One region of the Clostridium ljungdahlii DSM 13528 genome, then DNA from elsewhere that is predicted to be linked to it. Evidence: a T-box and tRNA genes for the amino acid it is inferred to sense, from the RefSeq annotation. Region 1 holds a T-box; the other regions hold tRNA genes.

Region 1 (3,282 bases):
TCTCCTGCTATGCCAAGCTCTTCCTCAGAACAAAACATTCCATTTGACATAAGACCTCTTAGTTTTCCTTTTTTAATCTTCACCCCACCATGAAGTGTAGAGTCATGAAGCGCTACAGGAACTATATCTTGTTCTTTCATATTAGTAGCAGCTGTTATAATTTGAATAGGTTCTTCTTTTCCTATATCTACCTGACATACAACAAGTTTATCTGCCTGAGGATGACTTTCTATCTTCATTATTTTACCTGTAACTACATTTTGGATTTCATCTCCAGTTACAATTGCCTCTTCAAGTTTTGAACCACTTAAAGTCAATCTATCTCCTAATTCTTTTCCTGGAATATCTATTTTAACATAATCCTTTAACCATTTTACTGGAACTTTCATACAAAAATCTCCTTTCAAATTTTTAATCTTTGCAAACCTTCTAGTTAAAAATTCACATATACCGCCGAATATGCTGACAAATTTCAGCACCATAAAAACTTTTAATAAGTCTAAAGTTCGATATTTTGAAAACCTAAGAAGCTTAGCTAAACTCGTACCTCAGACATATCTAAACTTCTAAGATTTTCTAAAATATCTCACTAAGACTTATAAAAAATTTTTTAAACGTGCTTTCAATTTTGTCATCATATTCTCAGGTATAAGGTCAAATTTTACATAGAAAATTTTAAGTATAATTTCTAATTTAAAAATTCACTCTATTCATAAGCATATTTTTACAACAATGAAGCACTTTTAAATGTTTTGTACATAAGTCTTAGTAAAAAATTCGTAAAAATCTTAGAATTTTTGAATTGTTTGAGGTACGAGTTTTCAAAAGTTCTTAGATTTTCTAGAATTTTTTGCTTAGACTTATCAAAATATTTAATGGGCTGAAGGTTGTAAAAACATGCGGAGAATGAGTTAACTTTTATTTAGAAACTCTATTAAAATTGATTTAAAAATCTCATGTCACTTTCATACATGTTTCTTATATCATCTATTCCGTATTTTAACATGACCATCCTATCTACACCCATTCCAAAAGCAAATCCACTATAAACTTCAGGATCTATTCCACAATTTCTAAGTACCTGAGGATGAACCATTCCGCATCCTAAAAGTTCTATCCACCCTTCTCCCTTACATACTCTGCAGCCTTTTCCATGGCATACAAAGCAACTGGCATCCATTTCTGCAGAAGGTTCTGTAAAAGGGAAATGATGAGGTCTGAATTTTGTACGTATGTCATTTCCGAATAACTTTTTAGCAAATAGTTCAAGAGTGCCTTTTAAATTTGCAAAAGTTATACCTTTGTCAACTACTAGGCCTTCCATTTGATAAAATATAGGTGAATGAGTAGCATCCACTGAATCTGAACGATAAACTTTACCTGGAGATATCATCTTTATTGGGGGTTTTTGTTTTTCCATAGTTCTTACCTGTATTGGAGAAGTTTGAGTTCTAAGCACTACATTGTCATTTATATAAAAGGTATCCTGTTCACCCCTTGCTGGATGATTTTTAGGTATGTTAAGTGCTTCAAAGTTATAATAATCCTTCTCTACTTCAGGACCTTCTTCTATAGTAAATCCCATAGAAATAAATATCTGTTTCATCTCTTCTAGTGTTTGTTCTAGCGGATGGCGCTTTCCTACAGTTTGCTTTATGCCAGGCATAGTAATATCAATTGTTTCATTCTGCAGCTTTGCTTGTATAGCACTTGATTTTATCTTTTTTGATGCCTCTTCTATAGCATTTTCCAGTGTACTCCTCACTTCATTGGCAAGCTTACCAATTGCAGGTCTTTCTTCTTTGGAAAGATCCTTCATGCCCCTGAGTATTTTTGTAAGTTCTCCCTTTTTACCTAAATATTTAACTCTTATATCCTCTATATCTAACTTTTTATTTTTTAATTCGTTAAAGGCATTTTCCTTTATCTGTTTTAATTCTTCTTTCATTTTAAACTCTCCTTTCACTACAATCTTTTTAATTTAAAACAAAAATAAAAAGCCCATCCCTCTAAGGGACGAACTTTGATCCGCGTTACCACCCAAATTGATACTATTAGAAATAATATCCTCTTTGTATATTTTAACGATAATTAACCGCTGACTACTAATTATAATTTCACAGCCAGTACTCCAGGAGGAACTTCAATATATAATGTTTTAAAAAAAGCTTTCAGCCCTGACTTTTTTTCTCTGATAAAAATCATATATCTACTTTCTCTTTCACAGTAAGTGTCCTTATTCAACTTTTATTATTATATCTTTAAATTCTACATATATATTTACATATTGTCAACATTAAATTAAATTTTGTCTTACTGCTTCGAACATCATTATGGACGCCGCTGCAGACACATTTAATGATTCAGCACCACCTGGCATCGGTATCTTTACCTTTATATCAGAAATATCCTGTATGGTTTTGCTAAGACCATTTCCTTCATTTCCCACCGCAATTATAACTTTTCCTTTTAAATTTGCGCTATAAAAGCTAATATCAGTGTCCAGAGAACTTCCTATCAACTTAAATCCACTTTTTCTGAGAAGTTCTACTTTTTTCAAGTCCTCATCATAGATTACAGGTACATGAAATATAGAGCCCATTGTTGATCTCAACGTCTTCTCATTATATATATCTACCGTTCCCTTTGTAATTATAACCCCTAAAGCTCCAGAAGCATGTGCACTTCTTATTATAGTACCCATATTGCCTGGATCTTGAATCTTATCTGCCAGTATATAAAATCCTTCTTTGTTTGAGGCTTTCAATTCTCTATTTTCCACTACAGCAGCTATTCCCTGAGGATTTTCAGTATTCACCATAGCCTTAAATACACCTTTTTCCATAAAATACACAGGGAAATCACATTGAAAATTTTCTTTTAGTAAAAGTTTTTCCCACTTATCTGTAAAGTCACTGCTTAGAAAAATTGAAGATATTTTGAAATCAGAATAAAGTGCCTCTCTTACAAACCTAAAACCTTCTATTAAAAACTTGCCCTCTTGAACCCTGTATTTCTTTTCCTTTAACTTTTTCACTTCTTTTATATGTGCATTATCTTTACTTTTAATTATATCCATAATAGTCCACCTTATTATGATAATTTACCTATAAAAAAGTACAGCATAATTATGCTGTACTTTTTATGTAATATAATATTATGCATTTAGTTGTTTTTTAGCTACTTCAACTAATTCAGTAAATCCTTTAGGATCATTTATAGCTATTTCTGAAAGCATCTTTCTATTCATATTAATGCCTGCAGTCTTTATTCCATTTATAA
Region 2 (3,282 bases), 1.6 Mb from region 1:
TCTATAATGTGCAGCTACTTCTGCCATATAAGGGTCTCTTTTAAATCCCCAAACATCATTTATTAAGGATGCTCCTGCTTTTATAGATTCTTCTGCAACTTTTCCCTTATATGTATCTATAGAAATAGGAATGTCTACACACCTACTTAATTTGCCTATTATTGGAATAACTCTTTCTAGTTCTTCCTGCTCAGATACAGGATCATAGCTTGGTCTTGTAGATTCTCCACCTACATCTATTATATCTGCCCCTTCTTCCTCCATCTGTTTAGCATGTTTTATAGCCAGCTCTATATTGTTAAATTTTCCGCCATCAGAGAAAGAATCTGGTGTAACATTAAGTATACCCATAATGTAAGTCCTTTTTCCTATTTGAAAATCTTTTTTGCCTATTGTAATTACTTTATCCATGATATCCCCTCTTATCATTAAATTCAAAACTTTTATTGAAATCGTCTCCAACATTATAACATATTTTACTAAAAACATACATAATAGATGACTATTTAATTGACTTTAAATATGACACTTTCCTTATGTATTACCTCTTTTTACAAGCTTCAACTTTTGCATGGCAAATTTCCCTAGGTTTCACCTGACATATAATCATACCTGCAAGCATAAGGCCACATCCAAACATTGCCCTTAAACTTAAATATTCATTCAAAACTAAAAAACCTCCAATAGCTGCAAAAACTGATTCCATACTCATTATAATAGCTGCATGTGTTGGTTCAGCATTTTTTTGTGCGACAATTTGCAATGTATATGCAATTCCCACTGAAAATATACCACCATATAGAATAGGTATTGCAGCCTGTAAAACTCCACTTATTGTTATACTTTCAAATAAAATAGCTGTTATTAAACTTAAAACCGAACAAGTTATAAATTGAAAAAATGCCAGTTTGAGTGTATCAAACTTTTTAGAAAAAATATCTATTAAAATTATTTGAACCGCAAAGAAAAAGGCACTTCCAAGTTCAAGTAAATCACTGTGTGATATAAAAAAACTACTTGTAACGCATAAAAAGTATAATCCTACCACAGCAATTAAAGCTCCAATCCATGAATTCAGCCCTATATGTCGTTTTAAGAACATACCCATAATTGGAACAAATACAATGTACAATCCAGTTATAAAAGCAGCTTTTCCTGCTGTAGTTCCTATAAGGCCTACTTGTTGGAAAGAAGAAGCTAAAAACACTATTAATCCTGTAAAAAGTCCAGATAAAAATACGCTTTTAAAACTTTTATTTTTTTCTTTATTTTTATCCTTTTCTTTATAAAATATTATAAGTGGAAGTAAAGAAAAAGCACCTAGTCCAAATCTTACTCCATTAAAAGTAAACGCACCTACATAATTCATACCCACTCTTTGTGCTACAAATGCAAATCCCCATATAGCAGAGGTTATTAAAAGCAACATGCTAGATTTTAAAACACCTTTATTCATATTTCACATCCCCTTAAAAAAAATCGTCACATCAATAAGTTTTCTTTTATACGAAAAAAAAGCCTCACATATAACTTGAAGCTTTTTTAATATAAACTTTTGGTGGCCAGACCAGGAATCGAACCAGGGACACGAGGATTTTCAGTCCTCTGCTCTACCGACTGAGCTATCTGGCCAAAAAAATTACCTGGCAGCGACCTATTCTCCCACAGGGCCTCCCCTGCAGTACCATTGGCACTGTGAAGCTTAACCTTCCTGTTCGGTATGGAAAGGGGTGTTACCTTCACGTCATTACCACCAGATTTACTATCAAAAATTGCTATTTCTACTAATTTCCTTATATATTGTTTTTTTCTTCGCTACAATTTAGTATTATACTGTATTTTTAGCTAGCTGTCAATACTTAATAGCAAACTTTTAAAAAGTTCAAAGAACAAATATCAAAGTTTAAATAAGAAATTCCTCATCATCTGTTATTTTTTATTTGCTATTTGTTCTTTGATAACCTACATATTAAATATTAACTTACTTAAGATCATCAGGAAGAACCCAATATCCTTTAGAATTATGTGTCTTTATGTAATTCTTAAAATCTTGTGATTTATAAGCTTTTATTATATCCTGTGCCCATTTAGCATTTTTATTTTTTCCATCCACTGCAACAGTTATATAAAGATCATCTGAAAGTGTTTCTGAAATAAGTGCTTTCGATGCATCTATTTTTGCCATATATTCAATAGCCCCTGGAAGTACGGCATAATCTGCTTCATTCATAGAACGTGGTATTTGTGAAGAATCCATTTCAATTATTTTTATGTTATTTTTATTCTCAACTATATCTTTTTGAGTTGCAAGTGTCTTTACTACACCTGATTTTATCTTAATCCATCCTGCTTTTTCAAGTAATGCATAAGCTCTAGCTGCATTTGATGGGTCTTTAGGAATAAATACTTTATCCCCCTGCTTAACTTCACTCATTGATTTATGCTTGTTCGAAAAAATTCCTGCCCTCACTGTTGGTATTTTTATTATAGAAACAAGATTTGCCTTTTTCTCCTTATTATACGCTTTAACATAAGCATTATGTTGTGCAACGTTAAAATCAACACTTCCTTCTGTCAGGGCAACCTCAGATGAAAGAAGTTCCGAGAAATTTACCAAATTAACCTTATAACCTTCTTTTTCAAGAATAGGTTTTACGCCTGCGTTAAAAAGATCGTTGTAAGGTCCAGGAGAAACTCCCAGCTTTATCTCTTTCTTTTCGCTTGAATCACTGCTATTTTTTGATCCACATGCTGACAATCCTATTGCCGATGTAATTATAAGCAGTGATGCTATAGTAGTTTTTAAAAATTTTCTTATCATTATGTTCTCCCCCTTAAAATTTTTAATTTCTTCTTACTTTTCTAGCTATTACATTACCTATTGTCTGTATAAATTGTACAAATATTATAAGTAAAATTACCGTAATAACCATTACTTCTGTATCAAATCTTTCATATCCATAGGATATAGCTACATCTCCTATTCCTCCACCGCCTACAGTTCCTGCCATTGCAGTAGCCCCTATAAGACCTATCGTAGCAGTAGTAAGTGAAAGCACAAGTGATCCCATTGCTTCAGGAAGAAGGAAATGCCATATTATCTGAAAAGACGTAGCACCCATTGCCTCTGCAGCTTCTATAGTTCCACTATCTACTTCCAAAATAGAATTTTCCACAAGTCTTGCAATATAAGGAGTAATAAAAATAGTAAGAGGAACTAGTGCAGCACTCGTACCTATAGATGAACCTACTATAAGTTTAGTAAAAGGTACTATTGCAACC
Region 3 (3,282 bases), 980 kb from region 1:
AGGTTCGTCCGCCCAGGGTAAGTCGGGACCTAAGCCGAGGCCGAAAGGCGTAGGTGATGGACAATCGGTTGAAATTCCGATACCGCATAAAAGCGTTTGACAAAAGGGATGACGCAGGAGGATAAGGTGTGCATACAAATGGATGTATGTCTAAGCATCGAGTCAGGTATACCAGGAAAATCCGGTATATCAATGATGAGGTGTTATGGGGAACCCGCAAGGGGAAGTACCTGATTTCACGCTGCCGAGAAAAGTCTCTATGGAGTTTTTATGTGCCCGTACCGCAAACCGACACAGGTAGGTGAGGAGAGAATCCTAAGACCATCGGAAGAATTGTTGTTAAGGAACTAGGCAAATTAACCCCGTAACTTAGGGAGAAGGGGAGCCACGCAAGTGGCCGCAGAGAAAAGGCTCAAGCAACTGTTTATCAAAAACACAGGTTTCTGCTAAAGCGAAAGCTGAAGTATAGGAGCTGACGCCTGCCCGGTGCTGGAAGGTTAAGGGGAAGACTTAGCGCAAGCGAAGGTCAGAACTTAAGCCCCAGTAAACGGCGGCCGTAACTATAACGGTCCTAAGGTAGCGAAATTCCTTGTCGGGTAAGTTCCGACCCGCACGAATGGCGTAATGATTTGAGCACTGTCTCGACAACAAATCCGGCGAAATTGAAGTGCAAGTGAAGATGCTTGCTACCCGCGATTGGACGGAAAGACCCCGTAGAGCTTTACTGCAGTTTAGCACTGAATTTCGGTATTGTCTGTACAGGATAGGTGGGAGACTAGGAAGTAGTGGCGCCAGCCATTACCGAGTCGATGTTGGGATACCACCCTGATAGTACTGGGATTCTAACCGGGCTCCATGAAACTGGAGACGGGACAATGTTAGGCGGGCAGTTTGACTGGGGCGGTCGCCTCCTAAAAAGTAACGGAGGCGTACAAAGGTTCCCTCAGAAGGGTTAGAAATTCTTCGAAGAGTGCAAAGGCAGAAGGGAGCTTGACTGCGACACAAACAGGTGGAGCAGGGACGAAAGTCGGGCTTAGTGATCCGGTGGTACCTCGTGGGAGGGCCATCGCTCAACGGATAAAAGCTACCTCGGGGATAACAGGCTGATCTCCCCCAAGAGTTCACATCGACGGGGAGGTTTGGCACCTCGATGTCGGCTCGTCGCATCCTGGGGCTGAAGTAGGTCCCAAGGGTTGGGCTGTTCGCCCATTAAAGCGGCACGCGAGCTGGGTTCAGAACGTCGTGAGACAGTTCGGTCCCTATCCGTCGCGGGCGCAGGAAATTTGAGAGGAGCTGTCCTTAGTACGAGAGGACCGGGATGGACCGACCGCTGGTGAACCAGTTGTTCCGCCAGGAGCATAGCTGGGTAGCCAAGTTGGGAAGGGATAAACGCTGAAAGCATCTAAGTGTGAAGCCCACCTCAAGATAAGATTTCCCATAGCGTAAGCTAGTAAGACCCCTCGAAGAACACGAGGAGATAGGTCAGAGGTGTAAGCAGGGCAACCTGTTAAGCTGACTGATACTAATAGGTCGAGGGCTTGACCAAATAAAAACGAAAGAAAAAAAGTTTACTGTGCAATTTTGAGAGGACAGAAGGTTCTCTTTAAAAATTAATATAAAAGAAAATTGATAGAAATAGCAATTTTCGATGATAATCTGGTGGTAATGACGTGAAGGTAACACCCCTTTCCATACCGAACAGGAAGGTTAAGCTTCAGGGTGCCGATGGTACTGCAGGGGAGGCTCTGTGGGAGAATAGGTCGCTGCCAGGTAAGTTTTTTGGCCAGATAGCTCAGTCGGTAGAGCAGAGGACTGAAAATCCTCGTGTCCCTGGTTCGATTCCTGGTCTGGCCACCAAAAGTTTCAGATATAATCTGAAACTTTTTTTATTTTATATAGAAAAAATAATTGAACTATGTAATAATTAAGTATAAAATATAAAAATATTAAGGAGAAACTTATATGCAAAATAATGTGTTAGCAATTGTAAATGGAATGGAAATAAAAGAAAGCGATCTTAAAGAAGCAATTAATAGATTTCCACAAGATAAGAGAAATCAATTAAATACAGCTGAAGGTAAGAAATATTTACTTAATGAGATGGTATTTTTTGAATTAGCATATAGTTACGCTAAAGATGAAAACTTAGAAAAAGATGATGAGTATTTAAAGATGCTGGAATCTGCTAAAAAAGAAATATTAACTCAAATAGCTATATCTAAAGTTATGAATAAGGTTAATGTAACTGATAAAGAAAGTCAGGATTATTATGAAGCCAATAAAGATATGTATAAAAAGCCTGAAAGATTAAAAGCAAAGCATATATTAGTAGATAGTATAGAAAAAGCTAAGAAAATTTCAAAAGAGATCTCAGAAGGTATGCCTTTTGAAGAAGCTGCACAAAAATATTCAACTTGTCCATCTAAGGCTCAAGGTGGCAGTTTAGGTGAATTTGCTAGAGGACAAATGGTTCCAGAATTTGAGAACGCTGCATTTAGTTTAGATATAGATGTAGTTAGTGAACCTGTAAAAACTCAATTTGGATACCACCTTATAAAAGTGGAAGAGAAAATAGAACCTTCTATAGCATCTTATGATGAAGTAAAGAACGCTATTAAGAATGGATTATTACAGGAAAGACAGAAATATGAGTATTCAAAATTTAATAAAGAATTGAGAAGTAAATATAAAGTTGAAATGAAGTAATACATATTGCAATAAAAATGCCAAGGTAATAATGGACATAGGTTTGTGTAAAAACAAAACCTATGTCCATTATTTTATGTAACTTTTTGAAATTTAATGGAAATTTATTTCAAATTAAACTAAAATGGTATTTAATATTATAGCATTTTCTTTTATTTGCAGGTAATATAATGTCACCGAAATTTTTATAATGAATTGCATCAGGTAATGTCTGCGGTTCCAAAGCTATTCCCATATTGGAAACTAATTTTTGATTTTGCACTTTCCAAGTGTCATCTTTAATATTAAGAGTATAAACGATTAGAGCATTACGATCTGATTCAATGTCTAAACGCCTACATGTATCATGATTAATTAAAGTAGCAATATTTTTACCATTTACATTAAAGGGATGGTCAAAGCCATTGAGGCCCGATTCAGTTTGCAAATATTTAATTGCATCTTCCAAATTTTTAGGCTGCTGGAAATCAAAAGGTGTTCCAGAAACTTCTTTTAAAGTACCAGTTGGTAATAAGGCTTCATTAATTTCAGCATAATGGGATGCATTAATTTGTAGTGTATGACCTGAGAACAACT

Evidence for each region. The T-box of region 1 lies ahead of pheS (phenylalanine--tRNA ligase subunit alpha). A T-box ahead of a tRNA ligase gene usually reads a tRNA of that ligase, here a tRNA-Phe.
Region 2: it has a tRNA-Phe gene. The T-box ahead of pheS (phenylalanine--tRNA ligase subunit alpha) is inferred to sense a tRNA for this amino acid. The anticodon was not compared.
Region 3: it has a tRNA-Phe gene. The T-box ahead of pheS (phenylalanine--tRNA ligase subunit alpha) is inferred to sense a tRNA for this amino acid. The anticodon was not compared.

The regions. Positions count from the first base shown of each region.
Region 1 covers NC_014328.1:3,763,671-3,766,952, forward strand. The annotation lists gene pheT (phenylalanine--tRNA ligase subunit beta) at 1-389, opposite strand, end outside; gene pheS (phenylalanine--tRNA ligase subunit alpha) at 935-1,948, opposite strand; T-box leader at 2,010-2,234, opposite strand; gene CLJU_RS16975 (TrmH family RNA methyltransferase) at 2,297-3,079, opposite strand; gene rplT (50S ribosomal protein L20) at 3,158-3,282, opposite strand, start outside.
Region 2 covers NC_014328.1:694,583-697,864, reverse strand. The annotation lists gene folP (dihydropteroate synthase) at 1-411, opposite strand, end outside; gene CLJU_RS03110 (DMT family transporter) at 542-1,456, opposite strand; tRNA gene CLJU_RS03105 (tRNA-Phe) at 1,557-1,632, opposite strand; rRNA gene rrf (5S ribosomal RNA) at 1,642-1,758, opposite strand; gene CLJU_RS03095 (MetQ/NlpA family ABC transporter substrate-binding protein) at 1,982-2,821, opposite strand; gene CLJU_RS03090 (methionine ABC transporter permease) at 2,844-3,282, opposite strand, start outside.
Region 3 covers NC_014328.1:113,159-116,440, forward strand. The annotation lists rRNA gene CLJU_RS00560 (23S ribosomal RNA) at 1-1,546, shown strand, start outside; rRNA gene rrf (5S ribosomal RNA) at 1,656-1,772, shown strand; tRNA gene CLJU_RS00570 (tRNA-Phe) at 1,782-1,857, shown strand; gene CLJU_RS00575 (peptidylprolyl isomerase) at 1,963-2,706, shown strand; gene CLJU_RS00580 (aldose epimerase family protein) at 2,816-3,282, opposite strand, start outside.